3 regions of the Arthrobacter sp. THG-b23 genome follow, and region 3 is predicted to be linked to each of the others. Evidence: predicted binding sites of a transcription regulator. Region 3 holds the regulator's gene; each other region holds the start of a gene.
What was found. The regulator LexA, encoded in region 3, represses DNA repair genes until DNA is damaged. The targets are predictions, from matches to a motif close to TCGAACANNTGTTCGA.
Positions count from the first base shown of each region.

Region 1: the regulator LexA is predicted to act here: its motif matches at 5,400-5,415, upstream of AC5RVD_RS00785 (HNH endonuclease signature motif containing protein).
Region 2: the regulator LexA is predicted to act here: its motif matches at 4,129-4,144, upstream of uvrA (excinuclease ABC subunit UvrA).

Region 1 is NZ_JBNHGM010000001.1:160,972-168,262, reverse strand. It holds gene AC5RVD_RS00810 (FAD-dependent monooxygenase) at 1-497, opposite strand, end outside; tRNA gene AC5RVD_RS00805 (tRNA-Pro) at 617-693, opposite strand; gene AC5RVD_RS00800 (ABC transporter ATP-binding protein) at 793-2,601, opposite strand; gene AC5RVD_RS00795 (ABC transporter ATP-binding protein) at 2,598-4,394, opposite strand; gene AC5RVD_RS00790 (nicotinamide mononucleotide transporter) at 4,557-5,189, shown strand; gene AC5RVD_RS00785 (HNH endonuclease signature motif containing protein) at 5,429-7,213, shown strand.
Region 2 is NZ_JBNHGM010000006.1:27,369-34,659, reverse strand. It holds gene AC5RVD_RS11855 (lysophospholipid acyltransferase family protein) at 1-396, opposite strand, end outside; gene AC5RVD_RS11850 (HAD hydrolase-like protein) at 393-1,115, opposite strand; gene uvrA (excinuclease ABC subunit UvrA) at 1,193-4,039, opposite strand; gene AC5RVD_RS11840 (GntR family transcriptional regulator) at 4,293-4,676, opposite strand; gene AC5RVD_RS11835 (MBL fold metallo-hydrolase) at 4,786-5,430, shown strand; gene AC5RVD_RS11830 (DNA topoisomerase IB) at 5,527-6,453, opposite strand; gene AC5RVD_RS11825 (hypothetical protein) at 6,486-6,929, opposite strand; gene AC5RVD_RS11820 (hypothetical protein) at 7,106-7,291, opposite strand, start outside.
Region 3 is NZ_JBNHGM010000012.1:28,158-35,448, forward strand. It holds gene priA (bifunctional 1-(5-phosphoribosyl)-5-((5-phosphoribosylamino)methylideneamino)imidazole-4-carboxamide isomerase/phosphoribosylanthranilate isomerase PriA) at 1-634, opposite strand, end outside; gene AC5RVD_RS16280 (hypothetical protein) at 682-843, opposite strand; gene hisH (imidazole glycerol phosphate synthase subunit HisH) at 846-1,487, opposite strand; gene hisB (imidazoleglycerol-phosphate dehydratase HisB) at 1,484-2,101, opposite strand; gene AC5RVD_RS16295 (histidinol-phosphate transaminase) at 2,157-3,266, opposite strand; gene AC5RVD_RS16300 (LysM peptidoglycan-binding domain-containing protein) at 3,339-3,692, opposite strand; gene lexA (transcriptional repressor LexA) at 3,991-4,740, shown strand; gene AC5RVD_RS16310 (ATP-dependent DNA helicase) at 4,844-6,880, opposite strand; gene hflX (GTPase HflX) at 6,873-7,291, opposite strand, start outside.

The DNA.
Region 1 (7,291 bases), on a different contig from region 3:
TCGTGGCGGACCAGCGAGCGCAAGCCGTCGGCGCCGATCACCAGGTCGGCGTGAAGGGAGCCGCCGTTGTTCAGCGTGACCGTCCCGCCGTGCGGGTCGCGCCGGAACTTCACCGCCTGCAGCCCGAGGTGCACCGTGTTGACGTAGAGCGAGTCGTTCAGCAGCGTGGTGAGGTCGGAGCGGTGGATGGAACGCAGCGGGTGGCCGTAGCGCTGCCGGAGGTCTTCGCTGCTGAACGTGGACAGCACGTTGCCGAACTGGTCGTGCGAGCTGCCGCCGACGGGGAGGGAGGCCTCTTCAAACGGGTCCAATACGCCGAGGCGCTGCAGGGCGCGCGTCCCGTTGGCCCAGATCGTCAACCCGGTGCCCAGCTGCTGCAGCGTCCCGGCGCGTTCGACCACATGGACTTTCCAGCCGGTTCGTTGCAAGGCCCGCGCAGTGGCGAGCCCGCCGATTCCGGCCCCTACGATGAGCGCCGAGCGCTGCAATGACCCCATGGGACCATACTTCCCGCTTTAGGGCCGGGTTCACAACTTTCCTCCGGTACAAACCGGTTCCGGGAGCGGAAAAGCAAGAACTCCCGCTGCTCCGATGAGCAGCGGGAGTTCTCAGTGATTGGTCGGGGTGACAGGATTTGAACCTGCGACCTCGTCGTCCCGAACGACGCGCGCTACCAAGCTGCGCCACACCCCGATACCGTTGCCCCGCCGTCGTCGTGACGGCCGCGAAAGCAACTGTTCAAGGATAGCGGAGACAGCCCCCAAAGGAGAAATCGACGGTGGCCAGCCGGTGTCAGACCAGTGAGTCCTTCCACGCCGCGTGCAGTTGGGCGAAGCGGCCGTCGCCGGCGATCAATTCCGCCGGCGAGCCATCCTCGACCACCCGGCCCTCGTGGATGACCAGCACCCGGTCTGCGATCTCGACGGTGGAGAGCCGGTGCGCGATGATCAGCGCCGTGCGGTTGCCCAGCAGCGTCTGCAGGCCCTTTTGGACCTGCCGCTCGCTGGGGATGTCCAGCGACGCGGTGGCTTCGTCCAGGATCAGCACCGCCGGGTCGGCCAGGAACGCGCGCGCGAAGGAGATGAGCTGCCGCTGGCCGGCCGAGACACGGCCGCCGCGCTTGTTCACGTCGGTGTCGTAACCCTCGGGCAGCGACAGGATGAACTCGTGGGCGCCGAGGGCGCGGGCCGCGTCTTCGATCTGCACGCGGCTGGCCTCCGGGTTGCCCAGGGCGATGTTCTCCGCGACGCTGCCGCTGAACAGGAACGCTTCCTGCGTGACCATCACCACGGCGCGGCGCAGGTCTTCGTTGGACAGCTGCCGCAGCTCGATCCCGTCCAGGGTGAGCGATCCGGACGTCAGGTCGTAGAAGCGGGCGATCAGTTTGGCCACGGTGGACTTGCCGGCTCCGGTTTGCCCGACGACGGCGACCGTCTGGCCGGCGGGAATGTCCAGGTTCAGCCTGGGCAGCACCACCCGGCCGTCGCCGTAGCCGAAGACGGCATCACGGAACCGGATCGCGCCGCGGGCGTCCTTGAGCGGAACCGGCCGGGCCGGGGGGACGATGGTCGGTTCTTCTTCCAGCAGCCCGGAGACCTTCTCCAGCGCGGAGGCCGCGGACTGGAAGGAGCTGTAGAACATGGCGATCTGTTCGGTGGGGCGGAAGACCTGCTTTGTAGCCAGCAGCACCGCGACCAAGGTGCCGATGGCAAGGTCGCCGTCCAGCACGCGGAAGCCGCCGATCAGCAGCACCACGGCCACGGTCAGGTTGCCGACGCCGTTCAACACCGGCTGGAGCACGCCGAAGTACTTGATGTTCCTCAGGGTCGCGCCGCGGTAGTCGGCGGCCAGCTCGTTGTAGCGCCGGGAGTTGTCCTGCTCGCGGCGGAAGGCCTTGACCGCCCGAATGCCGGTCATGGTTTCCACGAAGTGCACGATCAGCCGGGCGGACACCACCCGGGAGGCCCGGTTGGCCAGCTCGGAACCCTTTTGGTACCACCGGGTGACGAAGGCGATGGGGATGGCGGCGACCAGGATGATCAGCCCGCTCTTCCAGTCCAGTCCCACGATGCTGATGGCCGTGAAGAGCATGAACATCACGCCGGAGGTCAGCTGGGTGACCCCGTTGTCCAGCAGTTCGCGCAGCGCCTCCAGGTCCGAAGTCTGCCGGGAGATGATCCGGCCGGACGTGTAGGTTTCGTGGAACTCGAGGCTCAGCCGCTGGGTGTGCCGGAAGACCCGGACCCGCAGGGCCAGCAGCATGGCCTGGCTGAGCCGGGCGGTGACGTAGATGTAGGCCGCCAGCAGGGATCCGCCGGCAATTGCGACGGCGGCGTAGGCGGCGCCGACCAGCACCAGGGGAGTGGCGTCGCCGCCGGTGAAGGCCGGCAGCGCATTGTTGATGCCGAAGGCCACCAGCACCGGACCGGCTGCCCGGGCGGCATTGCTGGCCACCACCAGCACGATCGAGAGCGCGAACAGCCGCTTGTGCGGAGACACAAGTTCGCCGAGCAGGCGCAATGAGCGCCGCCTGACGGCTTTGCGGTCGGCCTGGTCCAGGTTGATGTTGTCTTCGCCGGCGACTCCGGTCATGGAACTCATCGGGCTTCCTTCGCGTCCAGGACGTCTTCGACGGTGGGCTCGGCCGCCAGCGAGGCGATCACGTACCGGTAGTGTGTGCTGCTGCGCAGCAGTTCGGAGTGGCTGCCGACCGCGGCGATCCGGCCGTCCTGCAGCAACGCCACCCGGTCGGCCAGCGCCACGGTGGAGGGCCGGTGGGCCACGATCACGGTGGTCGTGCCGCGCAGCTCCTCCCGCAGCCGCTGCGTCACCGCTTCTTCGGTCCGCACGTCCAGGGCCGAGAGCGGGTCGTCCAGCACCAGCACGGCCGGGCGGGCAGCGATGGCCCGGGCCAGCGCGATCCGCTGCCGCTGCCCGCCGGACAGGCTCAGCCCTTCCTCGCCGATCCGTGTGTCCACGCCTTGCGGCAGGTCGTAGGCGAACCCGGCCTGCGCCACCTCGAGCGCCCGGGAGAGGAGGTTTTCGGGATCTTCGCCGCCGGGTCGGGCGCCCAGCAGCACGTTGTCCCGGACCGAGGTGGAGAACAGCGTGGAGTCCTCGAAGGCCACCGACACGTGGCCGCGGAGCTCGGCGAGCGGGAAATGGCGGATATCCGTACCGTCCAGGTACACGGCGCCGGAGGTGACCTCGTACAGCCGGGGGATCAGTTGCAGCAGGGTGCTCTTGCCCGAGCCGGTGACCCCGACCAACGCCAGGGTTTCCCCCGCCCGCACGTGCAGGTCCACGCCGCTGAGGACCGGGGCCGCGTCCGCGGCGGCGTCGGGATAGCGGAAGACGACGTCGGACAGGCGCAGTTCCCCGCGCACGGAGACGGCCGGGGCCGGTGCATCCGGGTCGATGATGGTGTTCTTCGTATCCATCACGTCGAAGTGCCGGTCCAGGGCGGTCTTCGCCGTCAGCGTCATGCCCATCAGGGAACCGATCGCCTCCACCGGCCCGGCCACGACGGCGGCGGTGGCAAAAAAGGCGACCAGGTCGCCCACGGTCATGTGTCCGCCGGAGACCTGCATGATGCCGATGACCAACGCGGCGCCCAGCACCAGATCGGGCAGCGAAACAACGGTGGCCAGGAACTTGGACAGCGTGCGGGCCTTGGCCAGTTCGGTCTGGCGCAGTTCTTCGGCCTGGCCGTGGAAGTTCTCCAGCGCGTACTTGCCGCGGCCGAAGGCCTTGAGCACCCGGATGCCGTGCACCGATTCCTCCACCGTGGTGGCGAGGTCCCCGGCCTGGTCCTGGCTCAGCCGGGAGGAGGCACCGAACGCGGTACGGAAGCGGAACCCCTGCCAGACAAGGGGTACGGCGGCGACCAGGAAGATCAGTCCCAGCAGCTGGTTCAGCGCGAACATCAGCGCCAGCCCCGCGACCACCGTCACGAAGGAGACCACCAGCATGAGCGACCCGAAGGCCAGCCAACGCCGGACCAGGCCCAGGTCGGCCATGGCGCGGGAGAGCAGCTGGCCCGAGCCCCAACGGTCATGGAAGGCGGCCGGCAGATGCTGCACATGCCGGTAGAAGCTGGTGCGCATGCCCATCTCCACGTCCGTGGCGGGCGCGATCGCGAACACGCGCCGCAGGTACACCAGGGCGGCCTCGGCCAAGCCCAGCACGGCAATGACGACGGCGGGGCCCCAGACTTCCGAGGGGCGGCCGCCGGTATGGATGGTATCCACCAGGCCGCGCAAGACCTGGGGGATGGCCAGTGCCACCAGGCTGGCACCGAGGGCACTGAAGAATCCCAAGATCAGCCGGGGGAGGATGGGCCGGACATAGTGTTTGAGCCGGGCGATCGAGCGCCAGAGGGATAACTCAGTCATGTGGTCGATTCATCGCAGTGGTTCGGAGGGCATCGTGTACCGCAGCAACTATCCTAGCGACCGGTTTGAGGCGCTGGTCACTGCCTGGTCCCGGCCGGGCCGGCGCGCTGGGAAACCGGTGCTTGCTAGTCTGGGCCGAACCATTCACCAACGGGAGAGAGTATGGATCTGGCGGACGTGGTGCACGGCTTCGGGTTGGTCCTGTGGACGCCAATGCTCTTTCCGCTGCTGCGAGTGGTAGCAGTCCTGCTCTTGGTGCTGCGGAAACCGGCCGGCTGGCTGGTGCTGCTGGTGGAACCGGTTGTGTCCATGGTCTTGATGGGCGTGGCAAGCGCTTTCAGCCCTGCCGTCCTGGTGCTGCCTGCGGTCGCCGCCTATGGATGGTGGCGGTGGCGACGGCGGTCAGCGGCGGGCGGGGTTCCGGTCCATCCGGTCCAGCGGCCCGATTGGCTGGCCGCGGCGCTCCTGATGGTGCTGGTTCTGGTTTTCTTCGGTATCGAGGTGCTGCCCATGATGCTGACCCACATGGCCAGCCCGGGGGACATTGCTGAAGCAGTGGTCGCCAGCCTCCTGACACCGCTGCTGTACCTCGGGCTCGCGCGCGGCGTTATCGAAGCCTGGTGGATCGGCGTCACCCTCTCGCTGATGGGCCTGGCCGCCGTGGCAGCGAGGGCAAACCCGCAGGTCCTCTTTGCACTGGACGGCATCGTCTTCACCGTCCTGCTGGGGGTCCTAAGCCTGTACGGCTGGTCCAGGTGGCGTGCGGCACGCGCGGAGACGGCCGCTTCCGCCTAGCAGCGTGCTTCCCTTGGCGTCGGGCGCTCGCGGGCTGCTTGCCTTCCATCTGGCAGTGTGGGTGAGCTGGCTGCTGCGGCCGTGACCTGGAGCCCGCCTATATAGATTTCCGGGCCGCTCCCATTGTTTAGGAGCCCGCACGCATTGTTACCCCCATGCACTGCCTCTGGACCGGCACTACTCCTACACAATGGCCCCTTTCGATGGCCGTCGAATGTGTGTACTAATAAAATTGTGGTATGGCTCTTGCACCGTTGGACCGCACCGGGGAGATGGGAACATCCCTGGCCCAGGCGTTTGTCCTGCTGCAGGATGTTGCCGACCAATTTCCCGCCCAGTCGGCGTCCCTGTGCACCCGGGACCTGGCCAATACGGTAGCGGCGGTCGAGGACGTTTCGAAGCTGGTGGAGTTCCTGCAGGCCGTCGGCGCCCAGTCCGTGGAGCGGGCAGACATCGCCGCCAACGGGGAACACTCGGCGGCGCCCGGACCCGGAGCCGAGGCCGAAGCCTGTGTCGGGGCGGGGGAGTGGGCTGATCCGGCGGCGGCGATCAACACCGGCAGCGGGGCCGCGAACCCGGACCTGTCCGGGTCAAAGCAGGCGCAGCGCCGCCGCAAGACAGAGTTTGCCAACAACGCGGAGTATCTGCGCTCAAGGCTGGGGATCAGCATTGTCGAGGCGCGGCGCAGGCTGCGGGTCGGCAAGGCGATCACCGCGCCGGCGCGGTTTGACGGGGAACCCGGTGTCCCGGCGCTGCCTGTGTTGGCGGAGGCCATGGCCGGCGGGGAGGTCAGCGGCCACGCAGCGGCCGTGGTCGTAGATTCCCTGGACCGGGCCCGGCACGCCGGTACCCCGGAGGCGTTGCAGGCGATGGAAGCGGCGCTGGTCCGGCAGGCCGTAGAGGCCGATGCCGACACCCTGGTGATGGTCGCCAGGACGTGGGAAACCGCGGTCGACCAGGACGGTGCCGAGCCGACCGAGGAGGAACTGCGGGCCCGGCAGGGCATGTTCTACCGGGGCCGGCGCCGGGGGCTGCACCAGTTCGTCATCAACACCACCGATGCCCAGTACGAAGCCCTAGCCACCGTGATGAACAGCGCCGCGAACCCGCGGATCCGCCCCGACGCCATCGAAACCGCCGCCAACGGCGGAAGTGAAGGTGACACGGCAGGACCCTCCGGCACCGACACCGGCAGCGCGGCAAACACCGACGCGGGCACGTCCATGGGCGGCGGTAACAGCAATGTTGCCGGGACCGGATCCACGGAGGCAGGCAGGGGCGGCGCCGGCGCCGCTGGTGCGGGCGGGACGGACAGGGCGGCCGCGGAAGGCAGCGCCGATTCGGCATCCCGTCACAGCGGTGGAGGCCCCACCGGTGAGGACCCGGTTGCCGCGGTGGACCCGGCCGTGGTGGAGGCGATGGACGGTGCCACCAGGGCGCAGAAGCTGCTCGCCGGCCTGGTCGGTGCCTGCCGGATCGCGTTGAACACCGGCAGGCTTCCGGACTCGGGCGGGCACCGGACACAGGTGATCGTCACCACCGGGTACGAACAGCTGGCCGGGCTGCTCTCCGGCGGCGGCAGCGCGGTCTTCAACGGACCGGTCTCGGCCACCACGGTGCGCCGGATGGCCTGCGACGCCGAGATCATCCCGGCCGTCCTCGGGTCCGAGGGCGAAATCCTGGACCTGGGCAGGTCGCAACGGTTCTTCAACCGCGCCATCCGCCGGGCACTGGTCGCCCGGGACAAGGGCTGTGCCTTCCCGGGGTGCAGCATGCCCGCGTTCTGGACCGAAGCGCACCACATCATCCCGTGGTGGGCCGGCGGCCGCACCAGCGTCGATAACGGGGTATGCCTCTGCCTGCTCCACCACGACCTGATCGAGCAAGGCAACTGGCAGATCAACGTCCTCGACGGCATCCCCTGGTTCACCCCGCCGGACTACATCGACCCCCGCCGCAAACCGCTGCGCAACTCCTACTGGCAAACCCACGTCCCACCCCAACCACTCCAAACCGCACCATGATCAATCCGGCGCGGGTGAACGCGCGGGGAACAGTGGAAGTGCATTTGCGGGTGAACGCGCACGGGACAGTTGGAACGC
Region 2 (7,291 bases), on a different contig from region 3:
GCGGCCCCGGTACAGCTTGCCGTCACGGGACCGTGTTCCTTCAGGATAGATCCCGAAGGCCTGGTTGCGTTCCAGTACGTCCAAGGCGCTCTGCAGAGCAGCCACGCTGGCCGCCTGTTCGCCCCGCTCCACCGGTATCGAGCCGACGCTGTGGAAGAACCACCGCATCGCGGCGCCCTTGGGACCCCGGGTGGTGAAGTATTCGGCTTTGGCGAAGAAGGCCACTTTGCGCGGCATCATCGCCTGGATGATGACGCTGTCGAAGAAGGACAGATGGTTCGGCGCCACAATCACGGGCCCGGTCGCGGGAAAGTTCCCGATGCCTTCGATCGTCGGCCGGCAGCTGAGCCGCAACCCGGCGCGGAACGAGGCGCGTGTCGCTTCGAACGTCCTCATGCGGCCGGTCCCCGGGGTCCGGACAGGACACCGTCCTCCTGCTCGGCGGTCAGCCGCCCGATGGCGGCCTCAAGTTCGTCGGCGGAATGCACGACGACGGCAGCGCCCGCGGCTTCCAGTTCCCCGGGGGCGGCGAATCCCCAGCCGACCCCAATGGCGGGGATGCCGAGCTGGAGCGCCGCGGCAGCGTCGTAGAGACGGTCGCCCACCATCAGCACCGGGCCGAACGCGTCGGTGACGCCGTCCAGCGCAGCCTGCAGGATCGGCACCTTGCCCAGTCCTGGTCCCGCCGCCGGGGCGGGATCGTCGCCCTCGGCTCCGTAAATCCCCGCAAAGTACTGTTCCAGGCCCTTCAACCGCAGCAGGTCCCGGGCCAGTCCGGTCGGCTTTTGCGTGGCGACAGCGAGGATCGCGCCAGTGGAGAGGAGCCGCTCCAGCAGGCCGGTGATGCCCGGGTACACGCGGCTTGCCGCCATGCCGGACCGGCGGTAACCGGCCCTGTACAACGCGATGACCTCGCCTAGCCGGTGCTCCGGCACGCCGGCGCGGCGCAGGGACTCACCCAGCGGCGGCCCCACCAGCGACTCGAGTCCTTCCTGCGGCGGGACCGGCAGTCCGGCCGCCGCGAGGGCGCCGGCTATTCCGGTGGTGATAGCGCCTGCGGGGTCAACCAGGGTTCCGTCGAGGTCGAAAAGTACCAGCGCAGGCAATTGAGTCACTCGGGCATTTTCCCACAGATCCGCGGATCCGCCGGAATCCATTCCTGCTGGGGAATATGTTATTCCGTCCGGCAGGCTCACTTGTGGCCGAGCGCCTCCGCCAGGAAACGGCCGGTGTGGCTTCCCTCGACCGCCGCTACCTGCTCCGGCGTGCCGCTGGCGATGATCTGGCCGCCGCCGGAACCGCCCTCGGGCCCCAGGTCCAAAACCCAGTCGGCACTCTTGATCACGTCAAGGTTGTGCTCGATGGTGATCACCGTGTTGCCCTTGTCCACCAGCCCCTGCAACACCTGCAGCAGCTTGCGGATGTCCTCAAAATGCAGGCCGGTGGTCGGCTCGTCCAGCACGTAGATGCTCCGCCCGTTCGAACGGCGCTGCAGTTCGCTGGCGAGCTTGACGCGCTGGGCTTCCCCGCCGGACAACGTGGTGGCGGGCTGCCCGAGCCGGACGTAGCCGAGCCCGACGTCCACCAAGGTCCGCAAGTGGCGCGCGATCGGGGTGAACGCGGCGAAGAATTCCGCGGCTTCCTCGATCGGCATGTCCAGGACTTCGGCGATCGTCTTGCCCTTGTAATGGACTTCGAGGGTCTCGCGGTTGTACCGCGCACCGTGGCAGACCTCGCAGGGTACGTAGACGTCCGGCAGGAAGTTCATCTCGATCTTCAGCGTGCCGTCGCCGGAGCACGCCTCGCACCGCCCGCCCTTGACGTTGAACGAGAACCTGCCGGGCAGGTAGCCGCGGAGCTTCGCCTCGTTGGTCTCGGCGAACAGCTTGCGGATGTTGTCGAAGACGCCGGTGTACGTGGCCGGATTGGACCGGGGCGTGCGGCCAATCGGGCTCTGGTCGACGTGGATGACCTTGTCCAGCTGGTCCACGCCTTCCACCCTGGTGTGCCGGCCGGCAACATGCTTGGCTCCGTTGAGCTTGTTGGCCAGCACCTTGTAGAGAATGTCGTTGACCAGGGTCGACTTCCCGGAGCCGCTGACGCCGGTGACGGCGGTGAAGATGCCCAGCGGGAACGACGCGTCGATGCCCCGGAGATTGTTTTCGCGGGCGCCGACCACTTTCACTTGGCGCTTCTTGTCCATCTTCCGGCGCTTGGCCGGCAGTTCGATCCGGCGCCGGCCCGACAGGTAGTCACCGGTGATGGATCGCGTGTTGTCCAGCAGTTCCTGCAGCGAGCCGGAGTGGACCACTTCGCCGCCGTGCTCTCCGGCGCCCGGTCCGATGTCCACTATCCAGTCGGCCTCGGCGATGGTGTCCTCGTCGTGCTCCACCACAATCAGGGTGTTGCCGAGGTCGCGCAGCCGCGTGAGGGTCTCGATCAACCGCCGGTTATCCCGCTGGTGCAGGCCGATCGAGGGCTCGTCCAACACGTAGAGCACGCCGACCAGACCGGAACCGATCTGCGTTGCCAGCCGGATGCGCTGGGCTTCCCCGCCGGACAACGTGCCGGCGGCGCGCTCCAGGTTCAGGTACTCCAGGCCGACGTCCAGGAGGAAACGCAGGCGCGCCTGGATCTCGATGAGTACCTGGTGGGCGATCTGGGTTTCGCGGGCGGAGAGCTCCAAACCGGCCAGGAACGAACTTGCCTCCCGCAGCGGCAGGGCAGACACTTCCGCGATGGACTTGCCGTTAATCAGCACGGACAGCGACGCGGGGTTCAGCCGCGCTCCGTTGCACTCCGGGCACGGCACCTCGCGCATGTACTCCTTGTAACGGTCCCTCGCCCACTCGGACTCGGTTTCCTCATGCTTTCGGTGGATGTACTGGAACGCGCCTTCGAAACCGGTGCTGTATTTGCGCTCCCGGCCGAAGCGGTTGCGGTACTGCACCACGACCTTGAAGTCCTTGCCGTGCAGTACGGCTTCCCGGACCTTTTTCGGCAGGTTCTTCCACGGCTCGTCCATGGAGAACCCCAGTTCGTGGGAGAGCCCCTCGAGCAGCCGGGTCCAGTACTCCTGGGTGGCTTTGCCCAGCGACCAAGGGGCGATGGCGCCTTCGGACAGGCTCCGGTCCGGATCCGGGACCACCAGGTCCACATCGACCTCGAGCTTGCTGCCGATACCGGTGCAGGCCGGACAGGCGCCGAACGGATTGTTGAACGAGAACGAGCGCGGTTCGATCTCGTCGATGGCGAGCGGGTGTTCGTTCGGGCAGGCCAGGTGTTCCGAGAAGGCCCGCGTACGGCCCGGCTCGTCCTCGGCAACATCCACGAAATCAGCCAGGACGCGTCCCTCAGCCAGCGCCAGGGCGGTCTCCACCGAATCGGTCAGACGCTGATGGATGCCTTCTTTGGCGACCAGCCGGTCCACCACCACCTCGATGGTGTGCTTGTACTGCTTCCCCAGCTTCGGCGGTTCGCTCAGCTGCACCAGCTTGCCGTCCACCTTGGCGCGGGAAAAGCCCTTGGTGCTCAGTTCCTTGAACAGGTCGACGAACTCGCCCTTGCGCCCGCGCACCACCGGAGCCAGGATCTGGAAGCGCGTCCCATCGGGAAGCTCCTGCAACTGGTCCACGATTTGCTGCGGGGTCTGCTTCTCCACGGGCTCACCGCACTGGGGGCAGAAGGGGCGGCCGACGCGGGCCCACAGCAGGCGCAAGTAGTCATAGATCTCGGTGATTGTTCCCACGGTAGAGCGCGGGTTGCGACTGGTGGATTTCTGGTCGATCGACACCGCCGGCGACAAGCCTTCGATGAAGTCCACATCGGGCTTGTCCACCTGCCCCAGGAACATCCGCGCGTAGGAGGAAAGCGATTCCACGTACCGGCGCTGGCCCTCGGCGAAGATCGTATCGAAAGCCAAAGACGACTTGCCGGAGCCGGACAGTCCCGTGAAGACGATCATGGCATCGCGGGGCAGGTCCACGCTGACGTTCTGCAGATTATGCTCGCGGGCGCCCTTGACTACCAGGCGGGACATGTCCGCGGAGCGGGAAACGGGGGTGGCGGACTCGGAATCGGTCGCCGGGACGGACGTTTCGCTTGCTTTTAGCACGGTATCTACTCTAATCGAAAATTCGTTCGAACTTGTATTACATCGGTCACGGCCGGGGGCCGCTGCGGACAGCGACTGTCCGCAATCACACGCCCTGCCTTGGCTGCCGCCGGCACGATCGCGGTGCGGTCGGGGCCGCGGGGCTCCCTCAGCGAGGCACCGCCGCCTGCCGCGTCGCCTACCTGATGCCGTGGCGCTCCAACGCGGCCTTGGCGGCCGCGAGTGCTTCCTTGCCGCCGATGCCTTGGCCGTGAACGGCGCGGGCAAACGCTTCGGCGGCGTCGCCCAGTTGTTGGCGCGCCTTGCCTGCTCCGGCGCTGACCACGGTACCGGCACGGCCGTGTGTTTCCACCCGGCCGGCAGTTTCAAGCTCCCGGTAGGCGCGCGCCACGGTATTCGGGACCACACCCAAATGATCGGCCAGCCGCCTGACGGGCGGCAGCTTCGTGCCCACCGGCAGTTCGCCGGCGTCGGCAGCTTCGATGATCCGCAGCCTCAGCTGCTCGAAGAGCGGCACGGCGCTGTCGCGGTTCATCCGCCAGTCAAACTCGCTCGCTTCCATCGCCTGCGCCCACTCCCCGTCGTGTCCGCAGCATCCCGCTGCCTGTCCACTGCTACAACCAGAATGACATCCTGAGCCGTCGGGGTCGACTGTCGGTAGGCTGGGAAGCATGTTGCTTCACGAAGATCCTGCAGTCACGGTCCGCGGCATTTCCGTTTCCGAGATGGACAACAACGTCTATTTGCTGACAGCCAAGTCTTCCGGCGCCCAGGTGTTGATTGACGCTGCCGACGACTTTCCGGCCATTGCACAACTGCTGCGTGACGGCGCCGGGGATGCGGACCAGCCGGCCAAGGTCGCCCTGATCGTGACCACGCACAGCCACTGGGACCATGTCCGGGCCTTGCCGGATGCTGTAGCCGCTACAGGTGCCAGAACGGCGGCAGGCGCGGAGGATATTCCTGAGATCGAGGTGCGTACTGACGTTGCGCTCGAGCATCAGGACATCGGCCGGTTCGACGGATTCTCGTTGGAAGCCATCAAGCTGCGCGGGCACACGCCGGGTTCCGTGGCGCTGCTTTACCGCGCACCCGACGGTCCCCCGCACCTGTTTACCGGAGATTCGCTGTTTCCGGGTGGGGTGGGCAATACGCAAAAGGATCCCGAGCGGTTTGCGTCCCTCTACAGCGATGTGGTCGAACGGGTGTTCAACTACCTGCCGGACGATACGGTGGTCCATCCCGGCCACGGCGCGGGTACGACGCTCGGGGCAGAACGGCCCCATCTGGACGAGTGGAAATCGCGCGGCTGGTAACAGGTCGCGTCAACCCCGACAGACGTGGACGTTGGGGGGAATCCCGCCTGCCGGGGCCCTCTAATTCTAGCGCCGCGGGCTGCTTTCGCTCCCCTGTCACCCGAGGAAGGATGGCAGGCTGCGTTCCGCCGCGGAGTACGTTGCAGCATCCGGAACCTGTCCGGCCATGAAGCGGTCGACGAGCCGCGGATCTACGTACGATTTGCGGGCTATGGCGGGCGTATTGCCCAGCCTCTCCGAGACGGCGTGCATGGCCGCGACCACGGCCTTGCGCCGGCCGGTGAGATTCGGTCTGCCGTTGTAGCCGGCCAGTGCCACGGCGGCCGTTACCGTCCCCTGCCACGTCCGGAAGTCCTTGGCGCTGAACTCCTGCCCGCAGAGTTCGTGGATAAACTCGTTCAACTCCGACGCCGACAGCCCGGACCAGTGTCCGGTGCCGTTACGGTAACCGATGGCCGGATCGTCGGCCTTCAGGCCCTGCACCGTCGCCAACTGGACGGCGATATCCGGATCTTTCAGTTCCACGTCCCATTGCAGCCCGCTCTTCCCGGGAAAATGCAGGCGCACGGTATCCTCCCGCACCTGCACGTGGCGAACCAACAGCGTAGTAACCCCGTAGGAACCGTTGTCTTCGGCGTAGACTTCGGAGCCGATCCGCAAGGACGCGCTGTCAAGCAAGCGGAAGGCAACGGCACAGGCCACCTGTCGGGTTTGTTCCCCGGACCTCAGCAGCCGCGTCACCTTGCGGCGCGCGGTGGTCAGGGTGGATCCGAAGGCCAGGGAGCGGTCGAACTTTTCCCGATCCCTCAGTTCCCGCCAACGGGGATGGTAGATGTATTGCCGCCGTCCGGCGTCGTCCGTTCCCGCTGCTTGGATATGCCCATTGGGCGCCGGGCAGATCCACACATCCGACCATGCCGGCGGGACCGCCAACGCCTTGATCCTTCGGAGCTCGTCACCGGCAGGCTTCGAACCGTCCGGGTTGCGGTAGGAGAACCCCGACCCGTGGCGCCGGCGGGTGATGCCGGGTGCACGGATGTTGCTGCGCCTTAGCCTCAGATGGGAACCTCCATCTTGAATCCGCAGCTGCAGCGAAGGATTTCAACGTCGACCCGCACGGTCGGGAGCGGGCCGGTTTCCGGGGAGCCGGCGTCCACGGGATCAACGATCGAGTGGTCGATGCGTTCCACCGGCTGCATCGGCTCCCCGCAGTGCATGTAGCCCTCGGCGCCGAAATCGATTCCCACGCTCTCGGATTCCGTCGCGGGCACCTTGAAGGTTTCGTGCCCGTAATAACCGTCGCAGCGGCTGCACCAGTAGCTGACGTCCCATCGCGGCAGTGCGGGGGCTCCCGCCTGCGGCGGCAGCAGCGTTACGGCATCGAACACCAGGTACTCGTCGGTGCTGCACGCGGAGCACCACGGATCGGGCAAGTCGCTTCCCGGATCCCGGTCCTTGTCCTGGCCGGCATGGGCACTTGAACTGTCATTGGCAATCATGATCGTCTGCCCTTCCAATCTGCATCCCACTATTGATAAGCATACTGTTTGTAACCCATCATACGGGGGTAGGGAAGAGCAGCATAAGCGCCGGGGCGCAGACGCGGGAAGGGTGTACGCCCACCCGCGGCGCGGACCGTCGGGATCCGCCGGCGGGCCAAGGCCAGCGACAGAGCCTAGCTGGTGCCGTCATACAGCGAGTCCGGCGGCTCGCCCCCCGGCTTGCCATACAAACCGCGGACCCGGCGCCTGCTTGCCTGCAGCGCATCCCTGCTGTCCCGCCGGTCGAGCTCGACACGCAGCTCCTCCAGGCGGAACTCGGTCTCGGGATCGGCCGCGCCGTACTGGATACTCTCCCGCTC
Region 3 (7,291 bases):
GCGTCCGCAGATCACCCAGGCTGGAGATCCCGCCGGAGGCCACCACCGGCTTGTCGGTCCGCTCGCACATCTGCCGGAGCAGATCCACGTTCGGTCCGCGCAGTGTTCCATCCTTGGTCACATCGGTCACCACGTACCTGGCGCAGCCGGCGTCTTCGAGGCGGGCCAGCACCTCCCAAAGGTCGCCGCCATCCTGCGTCCAGCCGCGGGCCGCCAGCGTAGTGCCACGGACATCGAGGCCGACGGCAATGGCGTCCCCGTGCCGTGCGATGGCGCGGGCCGTCCACTCCGGGTTCTCCAGGGCGGCGGTTCCCAGATTGACACGTGCGGCCCCGAACTCGAGCGCACGCTCCAGTGACGCGTCGTCGCGGATGCCGCCGGACAGCTCCACCTTGATCTTCAGTTCGTCAGAGACCCGGCGCAGCACTTCCGTGTTGTTGCCCCGCCCGAACGCCGCATCGAGGTCCACCAGGTGCACCCATTCCGCCCCATCGTTTTGCCATGCCAGGGCGGCTTCCAGCGGATCCCCGTAGCCGGTCTCGCTGCCGGCTTCGCCTTGGACCAGCCGGACGGCTTGGCCGTCGGCAACATCGACTGCGGGCAAAAGTTCGAGGATGGAGGTTTGGTTCGTCATGGTTCTTCCGCTTTCTGCGCGCCGTCAGCTGCGCGGGATGGGTGTGGTTACTCGGCCGGGCCGAGGGTGAGCAGGTAGGCAGCCAGCAGCGACATGCCGGCGAGGATCCAAAAGACGATAACCAACCACTTGGACAGCCGCTGCTGCCGGAACGAGATGGCGCCTCCGGCCAGCAGCCCGGCCAGGGCCATCAGGAGAATGCTGCCCATGGCTACCTCAGCGTCTTCAGCCAGTTGCGCAGCAGCTCGGCGCCGGCGTCTCCCGACTTTTCCGGATGGAACTGGGTAGCACTCAGCGGACCGTTTTCAACGGCCGCTATGAATGGGGCGCCGTGCGTGGACCATGTCACCAGCGGCGGTGTCATCGCGGGTTGGGTCACATCGAAGTTCCAGCGCTGCACACCGTAGGAGTGCACAAAGTAGAAGCGCTCGTCTTCGATTCCGGCAAACAGCCGACTGCCCTCCGCGGCGTCCACGGTGTTCCACCCCATGTGGGGGACGACCTCCGCCGGCAGCGCTTCCACGGTTCCCGGCCATTCCCCGACACCCTGCGTGCGCACGCCATGTTCGACGCCTTCTTCGAACATGACCTGCAGGCCCACGCAGATGCCCAGCACGGGCCGGCCGCCCGCCACCCGGCGCCCAATCCAGCGAAGCGCGTCGACGGATTTCAGCCCCTTCATGACCGTGGCGAAGGCGCCGACCCCGGGAACCAACAGCCCGTCGGCATCTAGGACGTCGTCGGAGGCATGACTCAGCGTGACGTCGGCACCCACATGCTCCAGCGCACGGACTGCCGAGCGGACGTTCCCGGAGCCGTAGTCCAGTACCGTGACCTTGGGCGCAGCCGTCACAAGGCTCCCTTCGTCGAGGGAATGCCCTCGACACGTGGATCGGCTTCGACGGCGGCGCGAAGTGCCCGGGCGAAGGCCTTGAACTGGGCCTCGACGATGTGGTGGGGGTCCCTGCCACCCAGCACGCGCATGTGCAGGCAGATCTGGGCGTGCAATGTGATCGATTCGAAGACGTGGCGGGTCAGCGACCCCGTGAAGTGCCCGCCGATCAAGTGGTACTCCTGCCCTGCGGGTTCTCCCACGTGCACCAGGTAGGGCCTGCCGGAGATGTCCACGACGGCGTGGGCCAGCGCTTCGTCCAGGGGCACGGTTGCTTCGCCGAACCGGCGGATCCCGGCTTTGTTGCCCAGCGCCTCCTTCAGGGCCTCCCCGATCGTAATGGCGACGTCTTCGACGGTGTGGTGCGCGTCGATGTGCGTGTCTCCGCTGGCCTTCACCGTCAGGTCGACCAGCGAGTGCTTCGACAAGGCGGTGAGCATGTGGTCGTAGAACGGCACGGTGGTGCTGATCTCGGAACGGCCGGTGCCGTCGAGGTCCAGTTCAACCAGCACGGACGACTCGCTGGTGATGCGTTCGAGGCGTGCGGTACGTCCGGTGGTGGTTTCCACGGTCATGGGAGTCCTTTGACGAATTGGTCGACCCGGCGCGAGCCGGTTCGCTCTTACTAGTTTAGGAGACGGGGCTGGCCACGAGGGCCTTGATGCCGTCGAGGAAGGCTGTGGTCTCGGCCTCAGTGCCGGCGGTCACCCGTAAATGGCCGGGGATCCCGACGTCGCGGATCAGCACCCCGGCTTCCAGGAGTCCCTGCCACACGGAGCGGGGGTCCTCCAGCCCGCCGAAAAATACAAAGTTTGAGTCGGACGGCGCCGGTTCAAGCCCCAGTCCGGCCAGCCCGTCGACGATGCGGTCCCGCTGCGCCTTGATGTCCTCTACATTGGCCAGCAGGGCATCAGCGTGTTCCAACGCGGCCAGGGCCGTTGCCTGCGTCACCGCGGAGAGGTGGTAAGGCAAGCGGACCAGCCGCAGCGCGTCGGTAATCTGCGGAGCGGCGGCGAGGTACCCTACTCTGGCGCCCGCCAGGGCGAAGGCCTTGCTCATGGTGCGGGAGATAATGAGTCGCTCCCGCCCCGGCAACAGAGTCAGCGCGCTCGGCCTCCCGGCGTGGGCGAACTCGGCGTAGGCCTCGTCCACGATCACGATGGCCTGGGAGGCCTCCCCTGCTTCATAAACGGCCTCCACGACGTCGAGGCCCAGGGCGGTTCCCGTCGGGTTGTTGGGCGAACAAAGGACGACGACGTTTGCGGCGGAGTCGGCCACGGCAGCGGCGGCAGCGTCCGGCGACAACGTGAAGTCTGCCCCCCGCGGAACAGCCACATACTCCGTGTCCGTCCCGCTGGCCAGCAGCGGGTACATCGAATAGGTGGGCGGGAAGCTCAGCAGGGTACGGCCGGGGCCACCGAAGGCCTGGAGGATTTGCTGCAGGACTTCGTTCGATCCGTTGGCAGCCCAGATGTTCGCTGCGGTGAGGCCGTGCCCCAAGTAGCGGGCCAGTGCCGTTCTCAGCTTCGTGAACTCGCGATCCGGATACCGGTTCAAACCCGCGGCCGCGTCGCTAACGGCCGAGACGATGGCCTGACGGACTGCGTCGGGCAGGCCGTGGGTGTTTTCGTTGACATTCAGGAGGACGGGAACCTCCAACTGGGGCGCACCATAGGGCTCCAAGCCCCGGAGATTGTCCCGCAACGGCAGGCGGTTCAGGCGTTCTAACTGCTCACTCACTGGTCCAGTTTAAGCTTCGGCCCGCCCGGGGCAGGAATCGGGCGGGCCGAAGCAGCTCATATTACGGCTGCCTCAGCGCGCGGACGGGACCAGCAACTGCTGGCCGGCATGGACGATGTCCCCCTGGAGTCCGTTCAATTGCGCGATCTCGAAAATGACATCGTGAGGGTTGCGGTCGGGGGCGGACTGCACGGCCACGTCCCACAGCGTCTGGCCGCTGCCGACCGTGACAGTTGCCGCCGGCCCCGGTCCCAGCTGCCCGGCGGCGGCCATTGCCGGCGCCGTGAAGAAACCGATCAAGGTCAGGGCGGCGGCCGCGGCGAGCATCAGCGGCAGACCAATCAGCAACAAGCGGCCTCGGCGGGTCAGCCGGAGGTTGGTGCTGGTACGGACGCCGGCGGGCTGCGGTGCGAGCTGGGCGGACATGGTGTCACCTTTCCGATTTTCGATCTATTTCTGCTGGTTTCGATCGTTTGGCAACCGCATTCGAACGTATCTTCGAATGCGTCTTCTATAGTTTTAGCACTGGTGATCGAATATTGTCGAGACTCAGTCGAACAAATGTTTGAAATTCACCACCGCCTCGCCTAGCGTTGTAAGCGTCAAGCGGCGGTAAGAGCAGTGCACCAGCCGCCACCGACAAAACAGCCAGACAACAACCCATGCGCGGTTCCGCTACCGCAGCGCCGGCGCATGGACCACTACGGGGAGACCGGGGCCGGATATGTCCGAAGAGAGCACCACCACTGCCGGAGCCAGGCGACGCGGCCGACCCGTCAAGGTGGGACGCAGCCTGACGCCGCGGCAGAAGAAGATCCTGGAGACGATCCAGCGCTCCGTCATGTCCCACGGATACCCTCCGTCGATGCGCGAAATCGGTGACACCGTCGGTTTGGCGAGCCTGTCCAGCGTCACGCACCAGCTGGCGCAACTCGAGAAGATGGGCTACATCAGGCGCGACCCCAAGCGTCCCCGTGCGATGGAAATCCTGACTCCGCTGACCCTCGAGCACGGGGGCGTGGAAATCGTCGGAGTCGATGAACCGCAGCAGCTGCGCAGCTCCAGCGGCGTTGCAGTATCTGAACTGACCACTTCGTCCGACACGGCGATGGTGCCGCTGGTGGGTCGGATCGCGGCAGGCGGTCCTATCCTGGCTGACCAGGCGGTCGAGGACGTCATGCCCCTGCCGCGCCAACTGGTGGGACACGGCGAGTTGTTCATGCTCAGGGTTTCGGGCGATTCGATGATCGATGCGGCTATCTGTGACGGCGACTGGGTCGTGGTGCGCCAGCAGCACACGGCCGAGAACGGCGACATCGTGGCGGCGCTGCTCGACGACGAAGCAACGGTCAAGACCTTCCGGCAGCGCGACGGTCACACCTGGCTGCTGCCGCAGAACACCCAGTACGAACCGATTCTGGGAGACCACGCAACCATCATGGGCAAGGTTGTCTCGGTGATGCGGGCCCTCTGACCCGCCGCAGGCTCCTCAGCCCCTCTGCCGGTCACCGGGGCCGTTGCCCGTTCCCGGTTTGCGCGCGGGCGACCGCTCCGGCGTGGCTGCTGCCCCAGCCCGTTCAGGCAGCGGCTGCAGCCAGCCTCTCCAGGATCTGACGTGCCATGGCGCCGTCCTTGGTGCTCCAGAACGGCGGCAGGGCGCTGCGCAGGAAGCCCCCGTATCGTGCTGTCGCCAGCCGCGAGTCCAACACGGCCACTACTCCCCGGTCGTTGGAGGCGCGGATCAGCCTGCCTGCCCCCTGCGCCAGCCGCACGGCCGCATGGGTCGCCGAAACCGTCATGAAACCGTTTCCCCCGGCCTGCGCCACGGACCGGGTTCGGGCAGTCGTGAGCGGGTCGTCCGGCCGGGGGAACGGAATCCGGTCGATGACCACGAGCCGGCACGCTGCACCGGGAACGTCGACGCCCTGCCAGAGCGTCATGGTGCCAAACAGGCATGCGTCCGGTTCCTCGGCGAATTGGCGGACCAGCGCCGCCATCGATGATTCTCCCTGGCACAGAATGGTCAGGTCGGTTCGCTCGCGCATTTCCGCTGCAGCTTCTTCTGCCGCACGCCGTGAGGAAAACAGGCCCAGGGCGCCGCCGCGCGAGGCCAGCAGGAGCTCCTCGAGTTCATCAAGCTGCTCGGGGCTGGTGCCCCGGCCCGGTTTGGGCAGATGTGACGCCACGTACAGCACGCCCTGCCGAGGGTAATCGAAGGGACTGCCCACATCAACGCTGGAATAGGCCGGCGCACCGGCTCCCAGCAGTCCGAGTGACCCGGCTACCGCGTCGAAGGTTCCCCCGACGGACAATGTTGCCGAGGTGAGCACCACCGTGTGTTCGTCGAACAGACCTTCGCGCAGCCGGGACGCCACGGAGAGCGGCGCTATGTTCAGCGTCGCCGGCTGGTCGTCGTTGGCGGCGTAGTCCCCGGTCTCGCCATAAGTACTGGGACGGGTCGCCCAGATGACCTCCCGGGAGTCGGGCGCGGACAGCAGCCGTTCGGCCAACTCCAGCACGGCAGAGAGCCGCGACCGCGCCATCTGCCGCCCGCCGTCCGCTGCCCCCGCACCCTCCGGCTTGGAATCGGAAAGCGCTGTACGGGCGGCTTCCCGCAGTTGCGTGAGAACCAACTCATGCTCCTCGCGGAGGCCGGCCGCCAACAGCCCGGTCGGCAGCGACTGCAGGACGTCCTCCAGGGCGTCGGCCGCGGAGTTCAGCGGTTCTACGCTGATGCCCGTGTGCTTGCGCGCCGTCGAGGCGGCGGTGCGGACCATGGCAGCGGAGAGTTGCCCCGCGACGGCGCTGGTGACGCGGTCCTGCAGTTCATGGGCCTCGTCGATGACCACCACGTCGTAGTCCGGGAGCACGGCCACGCCCTCGAAGGCGTTGATGGCCAGCATGGCGTGATTGGTGATCACGATGTCTGCCTCTGCCGCGTGGCCCCGTGCCAGTTCGCTGAAGCACTCGGCCGCCAGGGGACATTTTTGGGCGCCCAGGCATTCCATCGACCCGACGGAGACCTGGCGCCACGCCCGGTCGCTGACACCGGGCACCAGTTCGTCCCGATCGCCGGTTTCGGTCTCCTGTGCCCACTCGCGCAGGCGCACGACCTCCTTGCCCAGTGCGCCCGATGCGCCGGAAGCCGTCGCGCCGGCCGGAGCAGGATGCGGAACGGCGTCTTCGCCCAGGCTGAACAGTGCCGCCGGCGCATCTTCGTCCGGAAAGCCGCCCGCCAGCTTGTGCAGGCAGAGGTAATTGTTCCTGCCTTTGAGTAAAGCGACGTCCAGCGGCCTGGGAAGCTCGTCGGCGACGGCCTCCAAGAGCCGCGGCAAATCCCGCTTGACGATCTGCGATTGCAACGCCAGCGTCGCGGTGGAGACGATGGCGGGCTTTTCCCCCTGCAGCGCCTGGACCATGAGCGGCACCAGATAGGCCAGCGACTTGCCGGTGCCTGTGCCCGCCTGCACCAGCAGGTGCTGCCTGCGGTCAAAAGCCTCGGCCACTTTCGCCGCCATCTCATGCTGGCCGGCACGGTGCTGCCCGCCCATCCCCTGCACCGCGACATCAAGCAGCCGCAACGCCTCGCCGGCGGGAACCTGGAGATCAGTCATGCCGGATGAACTGTTCCAGCTCCGATGCCAGGCCCTCGCGCACCATCACGTCGAGTCGCGTGCCGTCCTCTCCATGCTCCATGGAGAGGATTTCGGCGTCTTCGTTGTGTAAGCGGCTGATCACTTCGCCCCGGTCGTAGGGCACCAGCAGCTGCAGCTTCACGCTGGGCCGCGGTATGGTCTCGCTGACGAGCCGAAGCAGCTCGTCGATGCCCTGTCCGGTGCGCGCCGAGACGACGACGTGCCGCGGTTCGCGCTGGCGCAGGCGCTCGACCACGAAGGGGTCCGCGGCGTCGGCCTTGTTCAGCACCACGATTTCCGGAATGTGCCGCGCTTCAACCTCGGTCAGTACCTCGCGCACGGCGGCGATTTGGCCCTCAGGGTCCGGATGCGAGACATCGACGACGTGCA